Regions from separate parts of the Buttiauxella sp. WJP83 genome, predicted to be linked through region 1. Evidence: predicted binding sites of a transcription regulator. Region 1 holds the regulator's gene; each other region holds the start of a gene.
What was found. The regulator Fur, encoded in region 1, represses iron uptake genes when iron is present. The targets are predictions, from matches to a motif close to ATAATAATGAGAACNACTATCAA.

Region 1 (7,361 bases):
AATGTCGGACGCGCTTTCACCAATGTGCTGCGTGTGGCTGGCAATATAGCGATAGAGCTCGTCATCAACTTCAATTGTTTTCATCTTAATCCAGTGCGATATCTTTTCTGAATACAAGTTGTTGGGATTATAAGTTCAAATCCCAACCTCGGGTAGCGCCAAACTTTTGTCACACCACAAAGTCAGATTAAACTGGAAATTTGCGGCACAGCGGCAGGATGCCGTTATGATACCCTAACCTCACGAAGTAAAAAAAAAGAACTTTGCCATGAAATTGAATGCTCGCCTGCAAACTGCGCAACAATCGACTAGTAATTCCCCCATCGTCCTGATCCACGGTCTTTTTGGTAGCCTTGATAATCTGGGGGTACTGGCCCGCGATCTTGGACAAGAGCACACCTTGCTGCAAATTGATCTTCGCAATCACGGATTATCCCCACGCAGCCCTGAGATGAACTATGCCGCGATGGCGCAAGATGTGGTGGAAACGCTCGATGAATATGGTTTTGATAAAGCCATTATTATTGGCCATTCCATGGGTGGTAAAGTGGCGATGGCGTTAACCGCAATTGCCCCTGAACGCATCGAAAAATTAGTGCTGATTGATATCGCGCCTGTGGATTACCACGTCCGCCGCCATGATGAAATTTTCGCGGCAATTAATGCCGTCACTGATGCAGAAGCGAAAACTCGTCAACAGGCCGCAGCGGTAATGCGCGAACATATAGATGAAGAAGGCGTGATTCAGTTTTTGCTGAAGTCCTTTGCTGACGGTGAATGGAAATTCAATGTGCCAGTGTTGTGGGAACAATACGAAAATATTGTCGGCTGGCAAACTATCCCAACATGGAATGAACCGGCATTGTTTATCCGGGGCGGCGCGTCTCCTTATGTTGACGAATCGCACCGCGAAACACTGCTTGCACAGTTTCCGCAGGCACGCGCTCATGTGGTTGCCGGTGCCGGGCACTGGGTTCATGCCGAAAAACCTGATGCTGTTTTGCGCGCAATCCATCGTTTTATCGACGGAACAGCAGCAAACTGATTAAAAACAAACCGACTGGCCGTTAGATGCGGCTAACGCGTTGGCGCGCAAGCCATGCTGATGTATGATTGCGCGCTAAAATGCGCCAGAGCACCCCGCTCCGTGCCACCTGAATTCCCTGTCAGTAGTCTAATCATGGCAAAAGAACAAACGGACCGTACTACATTAGATCTGTTCGCGGACGAGCGTCGCCCCGGGCGACCAAAAACTAATCCGCTCACGCGTGATGAGCAACTGCGTATCAACAAACGCAACCAGCTCAAGCGCGATAAAGTACGCGGCCTTAAGCGAGTGGAGTTAAAGCTCAATAACGATGCAGTAGATGCACTTAATCATCTGGCTGAAGCGCGCAATATCAGTCGTAGTGAGTTGATTGAAGAGATTTTACTCGCACAATTGAAGCAGCATCTCAGTTAATTTTTATGCTGTAGCCCAGAATGTGATGTTGCAGTCTGTGCACATCAGGGTGATAGCAATTTCCGCAGCGCTTTGTGTTCTGCTATGATTGCCCTATCTGTGGCCGAATAGCAGCCACCATACCATTAAGTTTCAAGAGGTTATTTTACTCATGGCAATCGTAGGCATTTTTTTCGGCAGCGACACTGGTAACACCGAAAATATCGCAAAGATGATTCAAAAACAGCTCGGTAAAGACGTTGCTGAGGTGCATGACATTGCTAAGAGCAGCAAAGAAGACCTGGAAGGCTTCGATATCCTGCTTCTCGGCATTCCAACGTGGTATTACGGTGAAGCGCAATGCGACTGGGATGATTTCTTCCCGACGTTGGAAGAAGTTGATTTCAATGGCAAATTGGTCGCCCTTTTCGGCTGTGGCGACCAGGAAGACTACGCAGAATACTTCTGTGACGCGTTAGGGACTATCCGCGATATTATTGAACCGCGCGGTGCTGCTATCGTGGGTCACTGGCCAACTGCCGGTTACCATTTTGAAGCGTCTAAAGGTCTTGCTGACGACAATCACTTCGTAGGCCTGGCTATTGATGAAGATCGCCAACCTGAACTGACTGCACAACGCGTTCAACAATGGGTCAAACAGGTTTCTGAAGAACTGAACCTGGCTGATATCCTCAACGCTTGATGCTCGGTGTGACGCAGCGACCTGGCTGCGTCACATTGATAGATTATTCCGATTAAAATAATCGCTACAAATTTTTAACTTTTCAGTTTGTCCCTGTACAATGACCTCCTGACTAAATAGCTAACAAGGCAAATAAATCGCGACTCAGCCGCCATTTTTTAGCTTGATTATGCATAATACTTGCGGTTCCCATTTAGAATTGACAGTTCTATAATGAGACGCATTCATCTTAACGCTCACCCTGAGTCCGAGCGATCCGTTAAGCAACAGGACAATTTCCGCATGACTGACAATAATACCGCATTAAAGAAGGCCGGCCTGAAAGTCACGCTTCCACGATTAAAAATCCTTGAAGTGTTGCAGGGTCCGGTGAACCACCACGTCAGTGCGGAAGACTTATATAAACGTCTGATTGATATGGGCGAAGAGATTGGTCTCGCCACAGTTTATCGTGTACTAAACCAGTTTGATGATGCAGGCATTGTCACTCGTCATAATTTCGAAGGCGGCAAATCCGTATTCGAGCTGACACAACAGCATCACCACGACCATTTGATTTGCCTGGACTGCGGTAAAGTTATTGAATTTAGTGATGATTCAATCGAAGCCCGTCAGCGTGAAATCGCATCACGCCATGGCATTCGTCTGACTAACCACAGCCTGTATCTTTATGGTCACTGCGCTGAAGGTGATTGCCGTACCGACGAAAATGCACACGAAATCAGCGAAAAATAATCCGCACATTTGACCACGCTAACCCGGTGGTCAGATATAAAAAAACCGGTGAGGAAGCTCACCGGTTTTTTTATTGGCTGAACGCGACAATTATTTATTGTTAGCGCGAATTTCTTGCCAGATTTTATCGCATTTGGCTTTAACGGCTTGGTCATTACCGGTACGAGTTGCCTGGATGCAGTTCTGGTAATCCAGGGTACGAACGCTCTCTTTTTGTGCGAACTCCTGGTGTTCCTTCTCTTGACTCAACACATTCAAAACGCTTTGGCATGCCTGAATTTTATCAGGATTCCCTTCGGCGGTATTGATACAGGCGCTATAAGCCTGTTTCAGTTTTGAATCTTCTGGTGCTGTTTTAGGCTGTGCGCAGGCGCTCAAACCTAAAGCCATAACCGTAACCAAAATGATTTTTTTCATGTTCGATATCCTTAACAAAACCGGGCGCGTTAACGCCCGGAATCAAATCAGAAAATGGTAAACGGAGCGATGACTATGAACTTAACATCGCGCTCATCCTGGAAGATGTTGCCGTAACCACCGCCCCAGCTTGGGATGTCGGAGTGGTTGTCGTATTGAGTGAAGTGCAGTTTGAACAGGGTGCCCTTCGCACGACCATCCTGAACGGTGTACAACGCATCAAGGCTATACGCAGATTCTTTCAGACGATTGTCGGCATCGTAGTAGCCGTCAGTTGTTGGTTTAGAGCTTGGTTTAGCATCCCATGCGTAAACATAAGAAGCACCCACAGCCCAACCCGCCAGGTTCCAGTTGCTCAGGTCATACATCGCACCTGCGAACACTGATTTTTCACCGTTGGCGTTGAAGTCAGAACGGTTATCCCACCAGATATCCAGACGACCGTTAGAGGAGGCATAAGTAGGAGTCATACGTTGCAGGAAGTAACCCTGCTGGCCGTCTGCCTTAACAATCGTCCCTTCCAGGCGCAGGTCAACCTGGCCAGCCCGATATCCGAAAGTCAATGCCTGCAACCATGCAGTACCGTCATACAGATCGTTGACACTGCCGTCGGAGACTTTGTCACGTGTGCCGTAGAACTGATAGCTGGTTGACAGCGGGCTGCCAGCCACATCAAATTTGTAACTTGCTTTGGTGAAGTACTGATCGACATACCCTTGGGCCTGGCCGAATGCCGCTTCAAGAATCAGATTATTTTTGAAGTCATACTTCGCACCCAACGAGTGTAGATAATCAACATTGGTGTTTTTATCGTTCTGATAGAACTTGTCCATTTCCAGGTGCCATGGAGCTTTGTACTCGTTGGTCCACATGTAGGAGAAGCTCAGCGCACCGGCATCGGCATAATCAAAGTTTGCCCCAGCTTCAGCACCCTGATAAGTACCAGGCATGAAGCTCCAGTGTGGCGCTAACAGCGTTTGACCGGTTGGCTGGATGTAACCTGCACGAGCCCAAACGGGACCGTACTTGAATTTAGCTGCGGCTTTATAAAGACTCACCCCGCTCTTATCGCCGGAGTAATCTTCATCGTAAGCTTTGTTTGAAGAGGAAAATGCGATTTCGTTCGGGTGGCCGCTGTTGCCATTTTCTGCCATTTCGATAGCAGTAAAGGCCGCGAGATCCAGGCCAAACATGTCTGCGGCATAACCAGACTGGAAGTCCAGGTTGGCGTTCCATGTAGCGTGTGCGAGGTTAGTTTCGTATTTATCTGTGGTGACGTCTTTACGGTCACGCTCACGTTGCCAGTAATAAACACCACCGGTCATCGTTGAGTCATCAATAAAACCTGCTGCACTAGCCTGAGGGATGACAACCAGTCCTGAAAGAGCCGTGACACCTGCGATTGCAAGCGCCAGCGCACTACGTTTGCCACTAAACGTACGCATATAAAATTCCTCTTTGACGTATAAATAATCGCCGGACGTTAAAAGACGTCACATCGCGAAAAAAGTAAAAATGCCTAACGGCTAAAGCGGTTATAAAAATTTTCCCGCATTACTGCTCCCCATAAGACTATTTTTCGCGACGCGAATTATCAACGATTTTGTAAGAGTTCATTCCGATATTATGACAGAGAGCACATAATTTATGAGTATTTGTAACAAATGGCGACTCAAGATGTTTATGCTGAATATTGAGATTATTTACAGACAAAGCTCGACATGAGAGCGCTCACATACCAAAACGAAGAATTTATTATGCTCTCAGATTGACCAAAAGAAAGATTATAAGCGGAGGTCTAAATAACATTAATTCGCATCGCGAATATGGAAAAATGGATGCACCGGTGAATATAACGCAAAAAAAAACGCCGCTAATTGCGACGTTTTTATAAGACGATATCTTTTATTCGCCTATTTTAGCCCAGGTATCACGCAACCCAACGGTACGGTTAAATACCAGTTTTTCAGCGGTTGCATAACGGCTATCCAGGCAGAAATATCCTTCGCGCTCGAACTGATACGCTTTGCCTTTTTCTGCGTTTTGCAGGCTCGGCTCCACGAAACCTTGCTTGATAACCAGAGACTCTGGGTTAATCGTTGCAAGGAAATCTTCCGCGCTACCAGGGTTCGCTACGCTGAACAGACGGTCATAAAGACGAATTTCAACAGGTAAAGCGTGTTCTGCGCTGACCCAATGAATAACACCTTTCACTTTACGGCCATCAGCCGGGTCTTTGCTCAATGTGTCCGGATCGTATGAGCAATGCAGCACGGTGATATTCCCTGCTTCATCTTTCTCTACGCGATCGGCTTTAATCACATATGCATTACGCAGACGGACTTCTTTACCCAGCACCAGACGCTTGTATTGCTTATTCGCTTCTTCGCGGAAATCAGCACGGTCAATGTAAATCTCACGGCTGAATGGCACCTGACGGCTACCCATTTCTGGTTTATTCGGATGGTTAGGCATGGTCACCATTTCAACTTCGCCCTGCGGGAAGTTTTCAATGATCACTTTCACCGGATCGAGCACGGCCATCGCACGCGGGGCGTTCTCGTTCAGGTCATCACGAATACAAGATTCCAAAGACGCCATTTCAACGGTGTTGTCTTGTTTGGTCACACCAATACGCTTGCAGAACTCGCGAATAGAAGCAGCCGTGTAACCACGACGACGCAGACCAGAAATGGTCGGCATACGTGGGTCATCCCACCCTTCAACAACCTTCTCAGTCACCAGCAGGTTCAGCTTACGCTTGGACATGATGGAATATTCGAGATTCAGGCGAGAGAACTCGTACTGACGTGGGTGCGCAGGAATCGTGATGTTATCCAGCACCCAGTCGTACAGACGACGGTTGTCCTGGAACTCCAGCGTACACAAGGAGTGCGTGATACCTTCCAGCGCATCGGAAATGCAGTGTGTGAAGTCGTACATCGGGTAGATGCACCACTTGCTGCCGGTCTGGTGATGGTCGGCAAACTTAATGCGATAAATCACCGGATCGCGCATCACGATAAATGGCGAGGCCATGTCGATTTTGGCGCGCAGGCACGCGGTGCCTTCCGCAAACTCACCGTTACGCATTTTCTCGAACAGCGCGAGGTTTTCTTCAACGGTACGATCGCGGAATGGGCTGTTCTTCCCAGGCGAGGTCAATGAGCCGCGATATTCACGGATTTGCTCTGGAGTCAGTTCATCAACATACGCCAGACCTTTATTGATCAGCTCAACCGCATAGTTGAACAGTTGATCGAAATAATCGGAAGAGTAGCGCACATTGCCTGACCAATGAAAACCAAGCCATTCAACATCTTGTTTAATAGATTCTACGTATTCGATGTCTTCTTTTACCGGGTTAGTGTCATCGAAACGCAGGTTGCACTGACCTTGATAATCTTGGGCGATACCAAAGTTCAGGCAGATAGATTTTGCATGACCGATATGCAGATAGCCGTTTGGCTCTGGCGGAAAACGGGTGCAAATGCTGGTGTGCTTACCATTAGCCAAATCTTCATCAATGATCTGGCGAATAAAGTTAGTTGGGCGGGCTTCAGCCTCACTCATCGCGGGTTCCTCAGTGCATAAACTTTCGTTAACGGCATATGATCTAATAAGCAGGCGTCGGAAACAACCTTTAGTTGCATAAATAAGGATGGGTGACTGGCGGGAAGTGATTGAGTAAGTCAGGAAAAGGGCAATAAAAAAGCGGCTGACGAAAAAGTCGCCAGCCGCTGAAGGCACAATCTAAGACTCAGGAGCGATTATTTGCCTTTAATTTCGTACAGAGGAGTCTGCCCCGCAACCACTGAACCTTGTGCCTGGATAACCAGACCGCTGTAGTCATCAATGTTGCTGCAAACCACTGGGCTAATCATGGAGCGAGCATTTGCGTTCAGGAAATCAAGATCCATTTCCAGAATCGGCTGGCCTGCAACCACTTCAGCACCCTCTTCTACCAGACGGGTAAAGCCCTGGCCGTTCAGTGCTACGGTATCAATGCCCATATGGACAACGATCTCAGCACCTTTTTCGGTTTCCAGACAGAACGCGTGGTTG
Region 2 (7,361 bases), 610 kb from region 1:
ATCGGCCTGAACTTCTCCTTGCCGTTGTACACCGGTGGTTCGGTGAACTCTCAGGTGAAACAAGCGCAATACAACTTTGTTGGCGCGAGTGAGCAGCTTGAAAGTGCGCATCGTAGCGTAGTGCAAACCGTCCGCTCTTCGTTTAACAACGTGAATGCGTCAATCAGTACCATCAACGCCTATAAACAAGCGGTTGTGTCTGCACAAAGCTCTTTAGATGCAATGGAAGCGGGCTATTCCGTTGGTACTCGTACCATCGTTGATGTGTTGGATGCGACCACGACTCTGTACAACGCTAAACAACAGCTCTCCAGCGCTCGTTATAACTACCTGATCAACCAGCTGAATATTAAGTCAGCACTGGGTACGCTTAACGAACAGGATCTTGTTGCGTTGAATGCAACTCTGGGTAAACCCGTATCAACGACTGCAGACAATGTCGCTCCAGAAACGCCAGACCAGAATGCTCGTGCAGATGGTTATTCAGCGGATACCGAAGCAACAACTGCTACTGCAACACCTGCTAAAGCGACTCCAGCTTCAGCGACCAGCAGCAAATCAGCTAACCCGTTCAGTAACTGATGACATTATTTGGGGGCGTGACTCTACGCCCCCATCACAACTTGAGCCATTTAACGTAAGGCAACGTAAAGATCGCCCTCCTGGTGCCCGTCATCGCTTTAATTTCAACCATTCATCCCCTATTCTAAGCACAATATTAGCTTCATTCCTTTGGGCTCAGGACAGATAAATGAAACGGACAAAAACCATAAACCACGCATCGTTCCGCAAAAGCTGGAACGCCCGCCATTTGACGCCGGTTGCATTGGCGGTTACCGCTGTGTTTATGCTTGCCGGTTGCGAACAAAATGACGAAACAGTCTCTATGTATCAAAACGCAGATGACTGTTCTCAAGCCAACCCAGGCAAAAGTGCCGAATGTACGACTTCCTTCAACAACGCGCTGAAAGAAGCAGAACGTACTGCGCCTAAATATGCATCGCGTGAAGAATGTATTGCTGAATTTGGTGAAGGCCAATGTCAGCAAGCGCCTGCTCAAGCCAATATGGCAGGTGAACAAGCTCAGGCTCAACCTCAACAAAGCGGCAGCTTCTGGATGCCATTGATGGCCGGTTACATGATGGGCCGACTGATGGGCGGCGGCGCAGGCTTTGCGCAGCAACCTCTGTTTACCTCAAAGAATCCATCAAGCCCTGCTTACGGTAAATATGCCGATGCCAGCGGTAAGAGCTACGGCGCAGCCACACCAGGCCGCACAACAACCGTGCCGAAAACAGCTATGGCACCTAAACCTGCGACCACCAGCACGGTGACACGCGGCGGTTTCGGTGACTCTGTCGCTAAACAATCGACTATGCAGCGCAGCAACAGCGCAACAGGTTCTTCTCGTTCCATGGGTGGCTAATAAATTATGGAAAGAATTGCGATTACTGAGCGCCCGGATTGGCGCGAGAAAGCCACAGAATACGGTTTCAATTTTCACACCATGTATGGCGAGCCTTACTGGTGTGAAGACGCTTATTACAAGCTAACGCTTCCACAGGTTGAGCGGCTGGAAGAAGTCACTGCTGAATTGCATCAGATGTGCCTGAAGGTTGTAGAAAAAGTGGTGAGCAGTGATGAGCTGTTAGCTAAATTTCGCATTCCTAAACACACCTGGGAATTTGTGCGTCAATCATGGCGTACCCAGCAGCCGTCGCTTTACTCACGCCTGGATATTGCATGGGATGGCGTTGGCGAACCAAAGTTGCTGGAAAACAATGCCGACACGCCAACCTCTTTATATGAAGCCGCGTTCTTCCAGTGGATTTGGCTCGAAGATCAGATCCAGTCTGGAAATCTGCCAGCAGAAAGCGACCAGTTCAACAGCCTTCAAGAGAAGATCATCGAACGTTTTGCCGAGCTGAAGCAGCAACACGGTTTCAACCTGGTGCATTTCGCTTGCTGTCAGGATACGGAAGAAGATCGTGGTACGGTTCAGTATCTACAGGATTGTGCCGCAGAAGCAGAAGTGGCCAGCGAGTTCGTATACATGGAAGATATCGGTCTGGGCGAGAAAGGCCAGTTTACCGATCTGCAGGATCAGGTGATAAGCAACCTGTTCAAACTGTACCCGTGGGAATTCATGCTGCGTGAGATGTTCTCCACCAAGCTGGAAGATGCTGGCGTACGTTGGCTGGAACCGGCCTGGAAAAGTATCATTTCAAACAAAGCGTTGCTGCCAATGCTGTGGGAAATGTTCCCGGATCATCCAAACTTGCTGCCTGCTTATTTCGCCGAAGATAGCTATCCGCCGATGGATAAGTATGTCGTGAAGCCAATCTTCTCGCGCGAAGGTGCGAATGTGAAGATCATCGAAAACGGCCAGGAAATTGCGCGTGTCGATGGCCCTTACGGTGAAGAAGGCATGATCGTCCAACAGTTCTATCCACTGCCAAAATTTGGTGACAGCTACGTGGTGCTCGGAAGCTGGCTTATCAACGATCAACCGGCAGGCATTGGTATTCGTGAGGATCGTGAATTAATCACCCAGGATCTTTCGCGTTTCTATCCGCATGTGTTTGTAGAGTAATCGTTTCTCCTTCTCCTTCTCCTGGGGGAGAAGGTTGGGATGAGGGCGAATTGATGTCGAATCCCCCTCACCCTGGCCCTCTCCCTGAGGGAGAGGGGAAAAATAATAATTAACCGATTTGCACCGAAAGCATACTCAACGATCCCATTTCTATGCCATCTACTGGCAACGTAATTGGTTCCTTACCGTCCCACGCCCCCAAAACATACAGCAACGGCAGATAGTGATCCGGCGTTGGGTTAGATAACGAGCCGCCTTCGTGTTGTAAATAGTTTACCAGCGGGTGATCTGCAACCGGCCCAAGCCATGTGAGATTGTCTTTAACGTATTGGTTAAACGACTCAGCCCATGGATATGGCGTGTTTTCACCGTGCCAGCGGGCGGTACGCAGGTTATGGACCACATTGCCGCTGGCAATCAGCATGATGCCTTGATCGCGCAATGCAGCAAGCTTACGCCCTATTTCAAAATGCCAGGCTGCCGGTTTGGTGCTATCGATACTGAGCTGTACCATTGGGATGTCAGCATTCGGGTACATTTTGATCAATACGCCCCAGGAGCCATGGTCAAATCCCCAGGCTTCTTTATCTTGCATCACCGGAACAGGTGCCAGCAGATCAACCAATTGCTGAGCCAGTTCAGGCGAACCCGGTGCCGGATAATGGGTATCGTAAAGTGCCTGCGGGAAACCACCAAAGTCATGAATAGTTTTTGGTGTTTCCATCGCCGTAACACCCGTGCCTTTGGTGAACCAGTGCGCAGAGACCACCACAATGGCTTTTGGCCGCGGTAAGGTCTCTCCCAAATGACGCCAGGCTTGGGTATAGTGATTATCTTCCAGCACGTTCATTGGACTACCGTGTCCGAGGAACAGCGCAGGCATTCGTTGAGTTGTCATGGTGGTGTCCTTTATCGGGATATTCAGTTTATGTACACCACATTACGCGCTTTTGCCGCATGAAGAACTCAGATAAGCATGATGAAGATCTTCAGGAAATTTGAATGTAAGCGATGTGTAAAGCTACTCATCTGGCTCTCGATTTTTATCACGTCGCCCATTAATATAAATGAGAATCATTATCAAAAGGAGCAATGAATGTCAGTACCCTTGATTCTGACCCTGTTAGCAGGGGGAGCCACTTTTATTGGTGCTTTTCTTGGCGTTATCGGCCAGAAACCATCGAACCGTGTACTGGCATTTTCTCTCGGTTTTGCAGCAGGAATTATGCTGCTTATCTCGTTAATGGAGATGCTACCCGCAGCGCTTCATACCGAAGGGATATCGCCAGTATTGGGCTATGGAATGTTCATGTTGGGTTTGTTGGGTTATTTCGCACTTGATCGCGCCCTGCCCCATGCACATCCGCAAGATTTGATGGACAGCAAACCACAGCCTCGTAATTTACGACGCACCGCGTTACTGCTGACGCTCGGCATTAGTTTGCATAACTTTCCGGAAGGGGTCGCAACCTTCGTCACTGCCAGCAGTAATATGGAATTAGGGATGGGTATTGCTCTCGCCGTAGCGCTACACAACATTCCGGAAGGATTAGCAGTTGCAGGCCCGGTGTATGCCGCAACGGGTTCGAAGCGCAAAGCAATTTTCTGGGCAGGGATTTCGGGACTCGCAGAAATTCTCGGTGGTGTACTGGCCTGGCTGATTCTCGGGTCAATGGTTTCGCCGGTCGTCATGGCGGCGATTATGGCTGCTGTCGCGGGGATTATGGTGGCGCTATCTGTCGATGAACTGATGCCACTCGCCAAAGAAATTGATCCTCACAACAACCCGAGTTATGGCGTACTTTGCGGTATGGCGGTGATGGGGTTTAGTCTGACGTTGCTACAAACAAACGGAATTGGATAATAACTCATCATACTTCAAGTTGCAGGGGTGTTGGCTGCACTCATTCACCCCAGTCACTTACTTGAGTAAGCTCCTGGGGATTCATTCTTTTGCCGCCTACCTGCAACTCGAATTATTTCGAGTTCAAGCGGCATGGAAACATTAAAAACGAGTCTTAGCTGGCTTTGCGTTCGTGAGTCTGGCGATATTCCACCAGATCTTCAATCGTCACTATAGCCATGTTGTGTTTGCGAGCAAAAGTGATGCACTCCGGCGCACGCGCCATGGTGCCGTCATCGTTGGTCAACTCACACAAAACACCCGCAGGTTTGAAGCCCGCAAGTGATACCAAATCGATAGTCGCTTCGGTGTGGCCACCACGGGTAAGCACGCCACCCGGTTGAGCGCGCAACGGGAATACGTGGCCCGGGCGGTTCAGGTCACTTGGTTTTGCGCCATCAGCAATCGCGGCACGAACGGTAGTAATACGGTCTGCGGCAGAAACGCCAGTGGTAACACCACTCGCGGCTTCGATAGTGACAGTAAACCCGGTGCCATAAGCACTGGTGTTGTTCTCAACCATCATTGGCAAATCAAGTTGTTTGCGGCGTTCTTCCGTCAGGCACAGGCAAACAATCCCGCTACCGTGGCGGATGGTCAGAGCCATTTGCTCAACGGTCATGGTTTCCGCAGGGAAAATCATGTCACCTTCGTTCTCGCGATCTTCATCGTCAAGAACCATTACCCCGCGGCCTTCGCGTAGTGCTTCAAGAGCATGTTCCACGCGCTGTGTAGGGGTGCCAAATGCAGAAAGGAGCGTCTGATTCATGGTAAAAAAACCTCATTAAAATTATGGTTACCAGAATCAGGGCAGTCTTAGGAGCTAAAAAAATAACGTGAGCAAGCTTATTAAAGCTTGTGCTTAGTCGTTACTCTCTCCCATCCGGACTATAACCGTCGGCTCCGGAATTACACCGGATCTGCTGACCTCCAGATTGCTCTGGAGCGCTCGCGGGCTTTCAGCGTTCGCTGATTTACCGCCGGTGGGGAGTTACACCCCGCCCTGAGAATAAGCAGACTTACTATAACGCCGATGATTTTCTCTGGCAACGCCAAACCTAATAACATTTCGGGTTTCTAAGGAGTCTCACAGGCATTACAATCAGTGTTAATCGCGTAAGACAATCCCGTAAGATTATGGAAGCCACTATGATTGACCCGAAAAAAATTGAACAGATTGCTCGCCAGGTCCACGAGTCAATGCCGAAAGGGATTCGTGAGTTCGGGGATGATGTCGAGAAAAAAGTACGTCAGGTTTTACAGGCTCAGTTAACCCGTCTGGATTTGGTTAGCCGTGAAGAGTTTGATGTGCAGACTCAAGTGCTGTTACGCACCCGTGAAAAACTGGCTTTACTGGAACAGCGTTTAACCGAGCTGGAAAATCGTAACACCCAGGCACCTGAAGTTACGCCGCCAACAGAACCACAGATGTAAAAAAACGCCCCAAATTTGGGGCGTTTTTTATTATCCGTAACTGCTTATGCGTCGTGGCTTTGAATCTTCTTAATGATGTTGGTTGTTGAGCAACCATCTTCAAAATTCAGCACCATCACTTCACCACCGTTGGCCCAGACCTCTTTACTCCCGGCAATATCATCCGGTTTGTAATCGCCGCCTTTGACCAGCAAATCAGGCAGAATCTCGCCGATCAGGCGCTGTGGTGTATCTTCTTCAAACAACACCACCCAGTCCACGGCTTCCAGCGCGCCGAGCACGATCATGCGTTGGTCCTGCGGATTCACCGGGCGAGTTTCGCCTTTCAGGCGTTTGGTTGATGCATCACTGTTGACCGCAACGATCAGGCGATCACCCAGTTTTCGCGCATTTGCCAGATAAGAAACATGGCCAGCATGAAGAATATCGAACACGCCGTTGGTCATGACGACCTTCTCACCGCGTTTACGCGCCGCAGCCACAGCCACTTTCAACTCAGCCTCGGTCATTACGCCAAAACCTGAATCAGCACGCCCACGCACCGCATTTTCCAGTTCGATAGGTGAAACGGTAGATGTACCCAGTTTACCCACCACAACCCCTGCTGCCGCATTCGCAAAGTAGCACGCTTCCTGAAGAGTGTTACCCGCCGCAAGCGTTGCCGCCAGTACGCCAATCACCGTATCGCCAGCACCGGTCACGTCATACACTTCTTGTGCCTGGGTTGGTAAATGGAACGGCTTAATGCCCGGCTGCAATAGCGTCATACCGTGTTCAGAACGGGTAATCAGTAGCGCGGAAAGTTCGTATTCAGCAATAAGCTTCATACCACGTTCCACCAGCTCTTCGTCGTTCTTGCATTTACCGACAACCGCTTCGAACTCAGACAGGTTTGGTGTCAACAGCGTCGCGCCACGGTAACGGTTAAAGTCAGTGCCCTTAGGATCAATCAGCACCGGAACATTGGCCTTACGCGCAAGGCTAATCATTTGCTGAACGCTCGCCAATGCCCCTTTTGCATAGTCAGAAAGCACCAACGCGCCAATGTGCGGCAGCGCCTGGCTAATGCGTTCATGAATGGGTTCTGGATCAACGCCTTCGAAACCTTCTTCGAAATCGAGGCGAATCAGTTGCTGGTTGCGGGAAAGTACACGCAGTTTGGTGATTGTCGGGTGCGTCGGCACCGAGACGAAATCGCATTTAACGTTTACGCCAGCCAGCGTTTGGCTGAGCGCACGCGCCGCATCGTCAATCCCCGTCAGACCCACCAGACGCGAATTCGCGCCCAACGAAGCAATGTTCATTGCCACGTTGGCAGCGCCGCCTGGGCGTTCTTCAATGGTATCGACTTTCACGACCGGCACCGGCGCTTCCGGGGAAATGCGGCTTGTAGGGCCATACCAGTAGCGATCCAGCATCACATCACCCACT
Region 3 (7,361 bases), 460 kb from region 1:
ACACCCACCGCGAATATCCGCGCACGTTACCTGGCCAACGGCATCAAACTCCCGACAGTGGTGCCTGCCGGGCCGGATAACCCAATGGGTCACCATGCGATTCGCCTCGCCGCCTATGGTGGTGTCTATCTGTTACACGGCACCAACGCAGACTTTGGTATCGGTATGCGTGTCAGTTCTGGTTGCATTCGTCTGCGTGATGACGACATCAAAGCTTTGTATAAAGAGATGCCGGTCGGAACGCCAGTGCGCATTATTAACACCGCGATCAAGACCTCCGTTGAACCGGACGGTACTCGTTTAGTTGAAGTGCATCAGCCGCTGTCAAAAGATATTAATGACGACCCTCAGGTGCTGCCAATTGTGCTTAACGAGCAGATGAAACAGTTCCAGTCCGCCCCTGAAACTGACGCAACGGTAATGGAGCAAGCCATGCAGCATCGTTCAGGTATGCCAGTAGAAGTGAATGCTCATCCTGAAGCGAGCAATACGATTTAAGTCGATTCAAGAATAGAAAAAAGGCCCTGTTATTTTTTTACAGGGCCTTTTTTATTGAACGAGTTTATAAGGCAACGCTCAGAGGGTAATAACTTATTTATAAATAACCGCAGTACCATGCAACGTGTTTGGACCGGTTACTGAAGTGATGCGGTATGAACTTGCACCCATTTGTTCTGCTTTTTCAGCCAGTTGTGCTTCAAGTGAACCCAGGTTAGTCCCCGCGGTTGCCGTCACAGTACCGATTTTCTGTTGACCTGCTGGAGTGGCCTGGACTTCTACAGCGGCAAAGCTTGCAAAAGAAATTGAGCTTAATACAACGGCAGCAACGAGAGTTTTTACGTTTTTCATGTTATTTACCTTGAGCAGATGATTTGTAAGGTCGTCAAGTCATTTACTTAACGATCGATAACTAAATCATAAACGTGATCTGCATCACACGTCAAATTAATTTAATAACGTTCATTAATTATTTTATAAAAACCCTATTTATCATTTAGATAGGAACCGTTTATTTTTATCCGAAAAGCCGCTAGCTACTGGGTGTTTTTATTTTTATAATGATCGTTCATTAAACAGACAAAGGTTAAACGGCATACATGTCATCTGATACAAGTTGCATTAAAAAAAGCCGTGGCCGTCCGAAGGTGTTTGACAGGGAAGCAGCACTCGACAAGGCCATGGCTTTGTTCTGGCAACACGGCTACGAAGCCACCTCTATGGCGCATTTGGTAGAAGCAACGGGTGCGAAAGCCCCGACGCTGTACGCCGAGTTCACGAATAAAGAGGGACTCTTTCGGGCGGTGCTGGATCGTTATATCGCGCGCTTTACGCAAATGCGTGAGGCATGTTTATTCTGCGAAGATCGGACGCTTGAAGAAGCGCTGGAAGATTATTTATCGCTGATTGCAAAGTTATTTACGGAGAAAGACACGCCAACAGGTTGTTTTATCATCTGTACTTCATCAGTGCTGGCGGCATCTTCGGAAGATATTGCCGCCGTGATAAAAACACGCCAGTCGATGCAGGAAGAAACGTTGGTGCGTTTTCTGAGTAAGCGCCAGGAGAAAGGTGAAATCCCCTCCAGCAGTTGCGTGCGTAAGCTGGCTAAATATTTGTGCTGCATCATTCAGGGGATGTCAGTCAGCGCGCGTGAAAATGCCAGCTATGATGAGCTTTTACAGATAGTTAGCACCACGATGCGGCTAATGCCTGAACTGAAGAAAATCTAAATTACACTGAGGCGGATAAGTCAAACTCATCCGCCTTTTCAGAGTTCCGCTTTTACTTTTGTCGCCCTTTACTCCAGTAAGCCATAAAGTTGATAGCATCGTGGTTAACGCCACATTCACCTATCAAATAACGACGCAGCATTTTCACGACCGTCGATTCCCCTGCAATCCAACCATAAAACGCAGTGCTGCCAGTAGTGGCTTTGTCCCACAGCAATTCGCCTTCCGCTTCTTCGTTGATCGCTTCAACAACTCCTGCCGTTTTAGGTACTTGCACCTTAGCTCGGACCGCTTTTAGCAAACACTCTCCGTGGCTGGCTTTAGAAGGATTACGAGGCAACCAGTGAATACTGGCGAAGCTAAATTCGCTTAAATCAACACAATCATCCTGCTCTGGCACTTCAAAAAATGCCTGGATTTGTGGCGGATTTTGCTGCATTGCCAGCAGTTCAAGAATACCTCGCGCCGCTGGCAGTGCGGTTTCATCGGCAATAATTAACGCCTGACGCAAGCCCGCAGGCGGCGTCCACTCATAACCGCCGCTGTCCTGTGGGTAATCCGCATTTGGGGCAACAATTTGGATTTTATCCCCAGGCATTGACGCAATAGCCCATGCGGATGCCGGCCCTTCCGTGCCGTGGCTGACAAACTCAACCGTCACTTCCTGGCGCTCGCGGTCAACGTGGCGCAAGGTATAAGTGCGCACAATCGGCCGCTTCTCTTTGGGCAATTCTTGCAGTAACTGATACCACTGCGCCTGTTCTGGTAAGGCCGGGAGTGAACCATCTTCTGACGGGAATAACATTTTGATCCGCTGGTCCGGCGAATCACATTTCATTTTGGCGACGTCTGGTCCGCCGAAAACCAGGCTCAGCAGTGACGGTGATATTTGCGATTTATGCACTAGCTGCACATTAAACAATCGATAGCCTTGCACCCCAGACATTTCGACTCCTTTGCCGTTCACGGCGTACGCTCAAAAAAGTAAACCACAGAAATAATGTGATTATTCATAAGATTAATTTGAGAAATACTATCAATTGATATTGATAATGAGAACCGTTATCGGCAAAATTCTGCTCGTTCATATTTCAAAACATTTTTAAATGTTAATTATTTCCCATCCAAGGAATGATGATGATGCATAAAAACGCGCGCTGGGTGCTTAACCCGTTGCTCCTGGCGATGATGGCTCCGGCTTTCGCGCAGCAAACATCCGAAGAAGATATTTTGGTTTCTGCAAACCGTATGCACCGCACGGTGGCAGAAATGGCACAGACCACCTGGGTTATCGAAGGCGCTGATCTTGAACAGCAAATCCAGGGTGGCAAGGAGCTGAAAGATGCCCTTGCACAGCTTATTCCGGGCCTTGATGTCGGCAGCCAAAGTCGCACCAATTACGGCATGAATATGCGTGGTCGCTCGATCGTCGTCTTAGTGGATGGTGTACGCCTGAACTCATCCCGAACCGATAGCCGCCAGCTAGATTCTATTGACCCGTTTAATATCGAGCATATTGAAGTCATCTCCGGCGCGACGTCCCTGTATGGCGGTGGGAGTACGGGTGGTCTGATTAACATCGTGACCAAAAAAGGTCAGCCTGAAACCCAGATGGAATTTGAAACGGGTCTTAAATCAGGTTTTAACAGCAGCAAAGATCACGATGAGCGCATTGCTGGTGCAATTTCTGGTGGTAACGACCATGCTTCCGGGCGTCTTTCGGTGGCTTATCAACAGTTTGGCGGTTGGTATGACGGCAATGGCGACCAGACCCTGCTCGATAATACACAGACAGGTTTACAGTATTCCGACCGTCTGGATGTTATGGGAACGGGTACGTTAAATATTGATGAAACCCAGCAGCTTCAGTTGGTTACGCAGTATTACAAAAGCCAGGGCGATGAGGATTACGGCCTGAATTTGGGGCAGAATTTTTCTGCGGTAACGGGTGATGGCAAAGCGTATGTCAGTGATGAGCTTAACTCAGACCGCATTCCTGGCACCGAGCGCCATCTGATTAGCCTGCAATATTCCAACAGCGATTTCCTCGGTCAGGAGTTGGTTGGGCAGATTTATTATCGCGATGAATCCCTGACGTTCTACCCGTTCCCTACCCTGACGCGTAATAAGGTCACCAGTTTCTCCGCGTCTCAGCAGGATACCGATCAGTACGGTGCGAAACTGGCATTGACCAGCCAACCGCTCGACGGCTGGCAGATAACCTATGGTGTGGACGCCGATCACGAGAGCTTTACGTCGAACCAGATGTTCTTTGATTTGGCGAAAGCAAATGCCTCGGGTGGCCTGAATAACCAAAGTATTTATACCACCGGCCGCTACCCGGCTTACACCATCACCAACTTTGCCCCATTCTTGCAAACCAGCTATGACATCAACGACTTGTTCACTCTCAGCGGCGGCGTACGCTACCAGTGGACTGAGAATAAAGTTGATGACTTTATTGGGTTTACTCAGCAGCAAGGCATTGCGAACGGTATCGCAAATTCTGCCGATGCCATCCCTGGCGGCAGCACCGATTATGACAATGCGTTGTTCAATGCTGGCGTGTTGATGCACATCACCGAGCGCCAACAAACGTGGTTCAACTTCTCGCAAGGTGTTGAGCTACCTGACCCTGGCAAGTATTACGGCAACGGCACTTACCGTCTGGTTAATGGCCATTACCAACTTCTTAATAGCGTTAACGTTGGGCAATCTAAACTTCAGGGGATCAAGGTCGATTCTTACGAGTTAGGCTGGCGTTATACCGGTGATAGCCTGCGCAGCCAGATTGCGGCGTACTACTCGTTGTCTGATAAGTCTATCGCCATCAATCGTGCAGATATGGCCATCAATATTCAGGATGATAAGCGTCGTATTTACGGGGTTGAAGGTGCGGTGGATTACTTCATTCCAGATTCAAACTGGAGCACCGGCGTAAACTTCAACGTGCTGAAATCTGAAACCAAAGTTGATGGGAAATGGCAGAAATGGGATGTGATTTACGCAAGCCCGTCGAAAGCCACCGCATACGTTGGCTGGGCACCCGATCCGTGGAGCCTGCGAGTTCAAAGCCAGCAGACGTTTGATTTGACCGATGCGAGCGATAATAAGATTAATGGCTACAACACCATCGACTTTATGGGTAGCTATGCATTGCCGGTGGGCAAACTCAGCTTCAGCATCGAAAACTTGCTGGATAAAGATTACACCACCGTGTGGGGGCAGCGCGCGCCGTTACTGTATAGCCCAACTTACGGCAGCCCATCGCTGTATGAGTATAAAGGTCGTGGACGCACTTACGGTGTGAACTACTCACTGCTGTTCTAAGGTCATTCCAACAGGCGGACTAAAAAACCGCCTGCTTTTTACACTCAGGGATAAATCCGTGCTCGACCAAATCACAATAGTCATTTAAAACAGTGGGACTCTAATTATTCACACGGTTAATAATTTACTATGTTGGCAGGCATTATAGGTTTAGGTTCGGTCATCGAAACCGCGTATCTCCCGGCGTTACGCCGCATCTCCCCTCCTGCTCTCGAACTTTATGGTTACGACGCCGATGCCACTCGACAACCAGACGGTATCAGCCGCTGTGATTCTCTGGATGCGTTGCTGGCATTGCCACTTGATGTTGTGCTGATCACCACCTCCTCGCTCCATCATTTACCGGTACTTGAGCGGGTACTGCAAAGCGAGGTCCCGGCGATTGTGATTGAAAAGCCCGTTGCTGCCACGCTTGCACAACTCGAGAAGCTCGAATCGTTGCTTAAAGAGCCACATGTTGCCGCTCGAGTTCTGGCGTTAGATCACTGGATGGTTCGCACCCAGGCCAGCGATTACATTGACAACATCAATGAAATAAGCCGGATTGAAGGTTTTTTATGTGAACCAAGCGGATTTAACGCAGCGGGAGAGCCTATCGCGCTGAATTTTGCCACCGGTGAAGCGGATACCCGCCTGTTGCGTCATCCTGATGGCGTGATTGTCGACATTGGGACTCATGTTCTCGCGATGGTGCGCGAAACTGTTCACCAGGTTGGTGGGGATGACAAACTCAACATTGAGCTCAACTACGCCCGTGACCGCCTGGGAAATGCAATAGCAGCAGGTGATTTGACGACGGCAGAAGGTGAAGCCCTGCTCACCGGCACAATAAGCGATATCCCGTTCACCCTGCACCTCAACAAATATGCCGGACCCGCAGGCGGGCAAAAAGGGATGCGCATTTATCTTCATAATGGGCAAATCATCAATATCGATCGCGAAGGTGCGAATGAAGTGGTTGAGCTAATGACTGACGTCAGCTCTGAGCGCAAACTGATTGCCGGGCCGCTTTACGATCGCTGTTTGAATGATGTGGTATTTGGTGAGCGCCGAGTGTTTCTGCGCACGCCCGACGAGATCCCGGCATACACGCAACGGCGATTAACCGAAGTGACTGCACTACTGGAATTACAACAGCAGCTACGCGGTAAGCACTAAAATCAAAAAGCCCATCGTTATAGATGGGCTTTTGGGGGTATCCATTAGATTTTATTCAAAACTAACTGGCCGTTATTATCCAGTGGGATCTGCTTACCTGGGTCTTTATCCATGCGGATTTTACCCTGCTGATCGCCAATACGGTACGTGACATCATAACCGAGCATTTTCTCTGATTTGTCATAAACCGTTTTGCATTTCTGTTCTGTCGTGGTGTAAGTGTCACGGTCCTGCATATTGCCCTGAACCTGGTTACCTGCGTAACCGCCACCCAGTGCCCCCACTACCGTGGCAACATCTTTACCACGTCCACCGCCAAACTGATGGCCAATCACACCACCGGCAACCGCACCCAGCGCTGAACCGATAATTCGGTTCTCATCCTGTACTGGACGACGATGAGTTACCGTGACGTTCTGGCACTCCTTACGCGGTGTTTTTACTGTTTCCTTGATAGGTGTCGCTGACACCACCTGTGCATACGTCGGACCACGGTCAAAAACGTTCATGCTGGCAACCGCCGCCACACCCAGTGCTGCGGCCACACCGATACCTATACCCGCTAACATTGATTTATTCACAGGACATCCTCCTGACTTTGCTATTGCTAACAATTTTGCAACCACAAGGGGGGTTAGGCAAATCAGACAACGGATGAAAAGTGCGGATTCGTACGGAGAAAACAGGTGTTTGAGAGAATTCCTAAGCGTGAGAAACACATTTATGAAATTTTATGCTGCGCTGGCTTAACAAAAAACCCGGCCAGAGCCGGGTTTGTCTTTCATGCTGAAAACTGATTAGTGCAGTTTTAAACGTGGACGAATCACACGGTTAATACTGCCCACCAGCATCATCAGGCCGGTTTTAAAGTAACCGTGAAGTGCAACCTGGTGCATACGGTACAGCGAGATATAAACAAAACGCGCCATACGTCCTTCAACCATCATCGAGCCGCGCATCAGGTTACCCATCAGGCTACCCACGGTGGAGAATTTAGACAGCGAGACCAGTGAACCGTGATCTTTATAGATATAGGCTTTCAGCGGCTTATCTTTCATCTGCGCGAGGATGTTGTCCAGCACCAGCGAAGCCATCTGGTGTGCAGCTTGCGCACGTGGCGGCACAAAACCACCTTCAGGACGA
Region 4 (7,361 bases), 670 kb from region 1:
CTGCAAACCTACCACCAGGCGATCCACCTCTTCTTCAGTGTTATACATGGCGAACGAGGCGCGGCACATCGCTGGAACCTGGAAGAACGCCATTAATGGCATCGCGCAATGGTGTCCGGTACGAACCGCAACGCCATAGTTATCGAGAAAACTCCCTACGTCATAGGCGTGATGTTTGCCCAGATTAAACGCGATCACACCGAGGCGTTGATCCGGGCCATAAATCGTCAGGTCTGGAACCGCTTTTAACGCCTGCTGCGCATACCGCATAAGCGATTGCTCGTACTCGCTCACTTCGGTCAAATTAAGGCTCTCGATATAGCGCAAGGCGGCACCCAGCCCGATAATGCCTGCGGTATTAGGCGTACCGGCCTCAAAACGCCACGGTGCGGCTGCGTAAGTGGTGCCAGCGGTCAGACTGACACTCGCAATCATCGATCCGCCCCCTTCCCACGGTGGCATGTTTTGCAGGATTTCCTCGCGTGCATACAGCACACCGATACCCGTTGGGCCATAAATTTTGTGGCCGGAGAACAGATAGAAATCACAATCCATCGCCTGCACGTCGATGGCGTGATGCATGATGACCTGTGCGCCATCCACCAGCACTTTCACCCCAGCCTGATGGGCGATTTCAATCATCTCCTGCACGGGGTTTTCTGTACCCAACACGTTCGAAACCTGGGTAATCGCCAGCAGTTTGGTATGTTCGTCAATCAGCGTCGGGAACACGTCCAATTGCAGCGTACCGTCCTGATTAAGCGGGATCACACGTAATGTTGCACCAGTATGCTCGCAGAGAATTTGCCATGGCACGATATTGGCGTGGTGCTCCATAGTGGAAATAATAATGTTATCTCCAGCATGGATATTGGCGCGCCCCCAACTATTGGCGACCAGGTTAATGCCCTCGGTCGTACCGCGAACAAAAACAATTTCTTCCGGCGTTCGTGCATTAATAAAGCGTGAAACCTGGTTGCGCACATTCTCCATTAACTGTGTCGCTTCCGCGCTCAAAGTATGAATGCCGCGATGTACCGCCGCGTAACCATGGCTGTAAAAATCCAGCTCCGCGTCGATAACCGCCTGCGGTTTTTGCGCGCTGGCGGCGCTGTCTAAATAGACCAGCGGCTGCCCGTTCACTTCACGGCTCAAAATGGGAAAATCAGCCCGCACCCGTTCGATGGAAAAACTCATGCTTCTCCCCCTGCAAAGCGCTGGCCGATCCTCGCCAGCACTTGCTGTTTCAATGCTTCGTCGCGAATATTTTCCGTTAGCTCTGCGGCAAAGGCATAAATGATCATCTGCATTGCAGCCTGCTCTTTAATCCCGCGCGAACGCAGGTAGAACATCTGTTCGTCATCGATGCGGCCAATGGTGGCTCCGTGGCTGCATTTCACATCATCGGCGTAAATTTCCAACTGCGGCTTGGTGTCTACTTCCGCCAGGCGCCCGAGCAACAAGTTGTTGTTGGTCATCTGCCCGTCAGTTTTAATCGCATACTGAGCCACTTTTATCATGCCGTTAAACACCGCCCGGCCTTTGTCACGGACGATAGTTTTATGCAACTGACGGCTGTTGCAGTAACCCTTGTTGTGCTCAAGCCAGGTGCGGGTGTCGCACACTTCGTTATTAATTGGCAGCGCCAGGCTGTTGATGCGTAATTGAGTGTTTTCACCGTTAAGTTGCGAACTGGTGTTATGGCGCAGCACCGCCGCCCCAAGCAGAAAGCTGTTGCTCTCAACCGTAGCATCCTGGCCGATAACCACATCGTTATGAGCGAAGTGATAACTTTGCGCGTTTTCAAACGCCAGTTTGTAGTGATGCAATTGGCTGTTTGCCGCCACATCAGCGGTAAAACGAGCCCCGGTAAAATGGGCGTGCTCATCAAGGCTGACGAAATGTTCAATAACTGTCGCGCAAGCCCCTTCGCCAAGCGATAAGTGATGACGATAGTGCGCGGTATTCATCTCATCCTGCGCACTGCCACGGCTGACATGCATGAGCAGCAGAGCTTTCGCGGGGTTGTCATTACGGGAAACGCGAATGTGCGTCACCCTTTCAGCAAGACTTTCGGTAAGGTGCAAAAACACCTCGCTCTGCACCGCAGCAGGCAACGACGCTCGCTGGGTATCAATGGTGATATCGAACCCGCTGTTGGACAGATCGTCGCTCAACTCGGGGCTAAATCGCCCATCCACAAACACCAGACGCCACGCGTCCAACGGCAATGCCAACGCGTTACGTTGAATTTCGCTTAACGCTTCCGATGCAGGCAACACAAACTGGTTATTGAGCAACCCTTCAAGCGGTGTGTATTTCCAGTTCTCATGTTTGCGCGTTGGCAGCCCGAGGCGCAGCATTTGCTGCATATGTTCCTGGGCTTCTTTGCTGCGCACTGAGCCCTGTGTTTCAAACAGGTGGTGCCACTGTTGCAGAGCGTTGCCGTTACTGCTGTTCGGTAAGCCAGCCATAACCCTGCTCCTCCAGTTGTTTCACCAGACTGAAATCTCCTGATTTCACAATCCTGCCCTGATAAAGCACATGGACAAAATCAGGTTTGATGTAGTCGAGAATACGCTGATAGTGCGTAACGATGACAAAAGCTCGGTGACCATCGCGCAGTGAATTCACCCCTTCAGCAACAATTTTCAGCGCATCAATATCCAGCCCCGAATCTGATTCATCCAGAATGCAAAGTTCGGGTTCGAGAACCGCCATTTGTAGAATATCGTTACGCTTTTTCTCACCACCAGAGAAGCCTACGTTCACCGAACGGCTCAGTAAGTCTTCCGGCATTTTCAGCAATTTGATTTTTTCTTCCATCAAGTCCTGAAAATCGAAACGGTCGAGTTCGTCCAGCCCACGGTATTTGCGCACCGCATTCAGCGCAGTCTGCAAAAAGAACTGATTACTCACGCCAGGAATTTCCACTGGGTACTGGAATGCCATGAAAATGCCTTCACCCGCGCGGTCTTCCGGCGATAACTCCAACAGGTCTTTGCCTTTAAAATGCACCTGCCCGCCGGTAACTTCGTAATCTTCGCGCCCGGCAAGCGTGGCAGAAAGCGTACTTTTCCCTGAACCGTTCGGCCCCATAATCGCGTGCACTTCGCCAGGTTTTATCTCGAGACTCAAACCGCGCAGGATCTCTTTGTCCTCAACGCTTACCTGTAGGTCTTTAATGCTCAGCATAATTTTCCCTTAATTCTTATCCGACGCTGTGTTCGAGGCTAATCGCTAATAATTTTTGTGCTTCCACCGCGAATTCGAGCGGTAATTCCGAGAACACATCTTTGCAGAATCCATTGACGATCATTGAAATCGCATCATCCTGCGCGATTCCGCGTTGCAGGCAGTAGAACAACTGGTCTTCCCCGATACGCGAGGTGGTCGCTTCATGTTCAAGCTGAGCGGTGTTATTGCGGCATTCGACATACGGGAAGGTATGCGCGCCGCTGTCTGGCCCGATGAGCATGGAGTCGCACTGGGTGAAATTACGGGCGTTGGTCGCAGTTGGCATGATTTTCACCAGTCCGCGATAGCTGTTCTGGCTGTGTCCGGCTGAAATTCCTTTGGAGATAATCGTCGATTTGGTGTTTTTGCCGATGTGGATCATCTTGGTACCGGTATCGGCCTGCTGGTTTCCTGCCGTCAACGCGACGGAGAAAAACTCGCCGATGGAGTTATCACCGCGCAATATCACGCTGGGGTATTTCCAGGTAATAGCCGAGCCGGTTTCGGACTGCGTCCAGGACATTTTGCTGTTTGCCCCTTCACACAACGCACGCTTGGTCACGAAGTTCAGGATCCCACCGGTATTGCCGTCGCCCGGGAACCAGTTTTGCACCGTGGAATATTTCACTTCCGCGTCTTTGTGAATGATGACCTCCACAACTGCAGCGTGCAGCTGATAGCTGTCGCGCACCGGTGCGGAGCACCCTTCGATGTAGCTGACGTAGCTGCCTTCGTCCGCCACTAAAATCGTGCGTTCGAACTGACCGGTTTTTTCGGCATTAATCCGGAAATAGGTCGAAAGCTCCATCGGGCAGCGCACGCCTTTTGGCACATAAATAAAAGTGCCATCAGATGCTACCGCCGCATTCAGCGCCGCGAAAAAGTTGTCGTTACTCGGCACCACGGTGCCAAGATATTTTTGCACCAGATCCGGGAACTCATGAATCGCCTCACCAAAGGAGCAGAAGATAATCCCCTGTTCAGAGAGTTTTTCACGATAAGTCGTCGCGACCGAAACCGAGTCAAAAATGGCATCCACGGCCACATTTGAACCTTCCCGCACCGGCACGCCGAGTTGGTTAAACGCTTCTTCCACTTCGCCGGTCAAATAAGCGTTGCCTCCCGGCTGTTGAACCGCTCCGGGCTGGGATTCGCAATTATCGTCGCAGCTGCCGCACGAAGGGGCTGAGTAATAGCTGTAATCCTGATAGTTAAGTTTTTCGTAATGCGCTTTCAGCCAATGAGGTTCTTCCATCTCAAGCCACGCACGATAAGCGCTCAGGCGAAATTCCAGCATCCATTCAGGCTCATTACGACGCGCAGAAATAGCCCGCACCACGTCTTCATTGATGCCGTGTTCCAGTTCGTCAGTTTTGAGCTGGGTGAAAAAACCTTCTTTGTACTGATGGCCGCCCGCCCAGGTTTTCACTTCTTCAGTCGTTTCAGTGTTACGTGACATAATTCCGCCTACACCCCAAAGCTTTCACCACAGCCGCATTCGTGCTGGGCTTTCGGGTTGTTAAATTTGAATATTTCATTTAATCCTTCGCGCACATAATCGACTTCCGTTCCGTCGATAAACGGCATCGCAGAAAGCGGAACCCACAGTTTCGCGCCACCCGCTTCAAAAAGGAGGTCATCAGCTTTAGGCTCTTTGACGGTATCCAGCACGTAGCCAAACCCGGCGCACCCTGTCTGTTTGATACCCAAACGGACGCCGAGAAAGCCGGGCTGCTGGCTTGCCAGTTTGCGAATATGTGCCGCAGCATCAGGGGTTAACGTCAGCCCCTTCCAGGCAAATTCGCTGGGATCGAAGCTACCGGTTTGCACGTCCATAATTCACCTCTTGATGTTTTGCCGCCCAACGGCCAATACCCCATGTTAATGATAACTATTATCAATACAACATCCTGGTAACAGGGGTATTCACGAAATGCTCGTTTTTTAGACGCCTTAACTAAGGATAGACCCTGCTGGAACTCTTGCAGAGGGTGAGCAGTGCTAATTAAGGTGATGAAATAAATAGAATTTATTCAGGAATGGAAAGCGCAGGTGATAGAAAGACAAAGATGTATAGAAAATACTAATTTATTCAATAGGTGGTTTGATGAACTGACATTCGGGCACTGGCATACTTTTCAGAGATCTTCGGTATGGAGCATATCGCGGTGGAGAACTCGTGAGTTCACACGCCATTTTTTACACTTCATCTAACAAGGCTGAAATATCTCAGAAAATACCGGCTCAGGGGTGAAATATAATTCGAATATAAAATATGCTTTTTAAAGTTACATTTCACTTCATATATATTTCACACCAGGATGGATAATTAAACCCTATGGAAATAGGAACAATCCCGAAGATAAGTCATTTTCACAATTTAAAACATATCAATGTGTTAATTAACATATATAACCATTAGTCATTTGATACAAAAAATTAATTAAGTTAGGTTAAATTCCTGTAAAGGAGAAAAAATGAAAATTAATGCAACCCAATCTATTCTGGCAGGTTTAATGTTTGCGGCTTTGTGTAGCCAGACCGTCCTTGCGGCAGAATCTGCTGAAGGGCTATACAAGAAGTGCGAAGAAAAATTGTCAACGGCTGAGCAGCGTGAATGCTATCCGATAGTGGTAAAACAATCGGAAATTGAACTAAGTGCAGCTGAAAAAAAGGTACGGGCTGAACTTGTTGAGTTAGAAAAAGAAAGTGAAGGAAGTCGCTCTTTGCATTCTGTTAAAGCCTTCGACAAAGCTGAGCTGGCATATAGAGAGTTTCGAAATGCCGAAAGCAACCGCGTTCTAACTTCCTATGGTTCTGGAAATGGCGGCGGTCTGGCAGCCTATAAATCAACTATTGATATGAATCTTATGCGGATTAAACAATTGTCTGAATAAGGCAGGAGCTAAAAAATGAACGCAGGTCTGGTAAACCTGCGTTGGATATAAATATCAGGAAGCGTTGAGCAGTGACTTATTGGCTTCAAGTGCGTCAACCGCACATTGTTGATCCAGATGGCCCCCAGGCGCACCGCCGATACCAATGGCACCGATGGTCTGGTTATCGACTTTCACCGGCACACCCCCACCCAACAGCAAGAAGCCTGGGATATCACGCATATTCTGTGCACCGGCGTTATCCTGCGCACTCTTCATGACATCGCCAGTGGCATTTTTCGTCGTCAGCGCGGTATACGCTTTCATACGGCTGGCTTCAACGGTATGCGGGCCTGCGTTATCCATACGCTTAACGGTTTTAACTACCCCAGCACGATCCACAACCGTCACCGCAACGTTATAGTTTTTGGCACTACAGGCCTGAATAGCGCTTTGGGCGAGTTTGTCGGCAAACTCGAGTGAGAGGTTCTTTTCAGTCAGAACATTGTTGGCAAAAGCAGGCATTGCGGCTGCGCTGCTGAACAGAGCAGCGGCGAACAGGATGGAGTTTTTCATGGTTTCTTCTCTCAACTCGATGTGATGAATTTACAAGAGTTAAGGTAACCAGGCGCAACCAGAGAAACCATTCGGACGAATACCTGGTATGCCAGGTAATTTTACCTGGTTCCTTTCAGCCCACCGTAGATTTTTATCAGCTTTGCCAGCGAGTTGATTTCAAGCCGCGCAAACAGGCTGGCGCGATGGGCTTCAACGGTTCGAGGAGATAACTCAAGATCTCTCGCCATCTCTTTGTTCGATTTCCCCTGCATGATTAGCGCCATCACTTCCTGTTCGCGGGCAGAAAGCAAGGCCAGTTTTGCCTGTAAATCGGCATGACTTTCACGCTGTTGCTGACTCAGTTTCTGTTGCTCGAGTGCAGCCCCCACCGTTTCAATCAGAAGGTCGGCATCAACGGGTTTGGTCAGAAACTCGAATGCTCCGTTTTTAAACGCGCGACGGCAAAGATCAATGCTGCCATGACCCGTCATCATGATAACCGGCAGCGTACTCCCCATTTGCTGCCAGTTTTCCAGGAGTGTAATACCCGACTTACCGGGCATCCGAATATCCAACAGCAAGCAGCCGTTGAGACTCGGAAGATCAGATTCAGACTCCTGAAAACTCTGCACGCTGTCATAGCTTTGCGTTTCCCAACCCATCGTCGCGAGCAGTGCAGTTAACGAAAAG

Region 2: a site for Fur is predicted at 3,655-3,677, ahead of zupT (zinc transporter ZupT). Genes of this name have one in related genera too.
Region 3: a site for Fur is predicted at 2,777-2,799, ahead of OH773_RS13465 (siderophore-interacting protein). Genes of this name have one in related genera too.
Region 4: a site for Fur is predicted at 5,116-5,138, ahead of sufA (Fe-S cluster assembly scaffold SufA). Genes of this name have one in related genera too.

The regions. Positions count from the first base shown of each region.
Region 1 is NZ_CP110080.1:3,346,852-3,354,212, forward strand. Features, by position in the region: gene seqA (replication initiation negative regulator SeqA) at 1-84, opposite strand, end outside; gene ybfF (esterase) at 269-1,045, shown strand; gene ybfE (LexA regulated protein) at 1,181-1,462, shown strand; gene fldA (flavodoxin FldA) at 1,614-2,144, shown strand; gene fur (ferric iron uptake transcriptional regulator) at 2,427-2,879, shown strand; gene chiQ (ChiQ/YbfN family lipoprotein) at 2,970-3,296, opposite strand; gene chiP (chitoporin ChiP) at 3,344-4,741, opposite strand; gene glnS (glutamine--tRNA ligase) at 5,202-6,869, opposite strand; gene nagE (N-acetylglucosamine-specific PTS transporter subunit IIBC) at 7,067-7,361, opposite strand, start outside.
Region 2 is NZ_CP110080.1:3,959,269-3,966,629, forward strand. Features, by position in the region: gene tolC (outer membrane channel protein TolC) at 1-582, shown strand, start outside; gene OH773_RS18300 (DUF1190 family protein) at 752-1,426, shown strand; gene OH773_RS18305 (glutathionylspermidine synthase family protein) at 1,433-2,593, shown strand; gene ygiD (4,5-DOPA dioxygenase extradiol) at 2,703-3,491, opposite strand; gene zupT (zinc transporter ZupT) at 3,690-4,457, shown strand; gene ribB (3,4-dihydroxy-2-butanone-4-phosphate synthase) at 4,612-5,265, opposite strand; FMN riboswitch at 5,364-5,511, opposite strand; gene ubiK (ubiquinone biosynthesis accessory factor UbiK) at 5,646-5,930, shown strand; gene hldE (bifunctional D-glycero-beta-D-manno-heptose-7-phosphate kinase/D-glycero-beta-D-manno-heptose 1-phosphate adenylyltransferase HldE) at 5,975-7,361, opposite strand, start outside.
Region 3 is NZ_CP110080.1:2,886,266-2,893,626, forward strand. Features, by position in the region: gene ldtC (L,D-transpeptidase LdtC) at 1-498, shown strand, start outside; gene bhsA (multiple stress resistance protein BhsA) at 592-849, opposite strand; gene OH773_RS13460 (TetR/AcrR family transcriptional regulator) at 1,098-1,730, shown strand; gene OH773_RS13465 (siderophore-interacting protein) at 1,783-2,676, opposite strand; gene iutA (ferric aerobactin receptor IutA) at 2,871-5,060, shown strand; gene OH773_RS13475 (Gfo/Idh/MocA family oxidoreductase) at 5,190-6,218, shown strand; gene OH773_RS13480 (glycine zipper 2TM domain-containing protein) at 6,263-6,799, opposite strand; gene OH773_RS13485 (NAD(P)/FAD-dependent oxidoreductase) at 7,016-7,361, opposite strand, start outside.
Region 4 is NZ_CP110080.1:2,681,234-2,688,594, forward strand. Features, by position in the region: gene sufS (cysteine desulfurase SufS) at 1-1,197, opposite strand, end outside; gene sufD (Fe-S cluster assembly protein SufD) at 1,194-2,474, opposite strand; gene sufC (Fe-S cluster assembly ATPase SufC) at 2,449-3,195, opposite strand; gene sufB (Fe-S cluster assembly protein SufB) at 3,212-4,696, opposite strand; gene sufA (Fe-S cluster assembly scaffold SufA) at 4,705-5,073, opposite strand; gene OH773_RS12415 (lysozyme inhibitor LprI family protein) at 5,715-6,134, shown strand; gene OH773_RS12420 (GlcG/HbpS family heme-binding protein) at 6,189-6,689, opposite strand; gene OH773_RS12425 (response regulator transcription factor) at 6,791-7,361, opposite strand, start outside.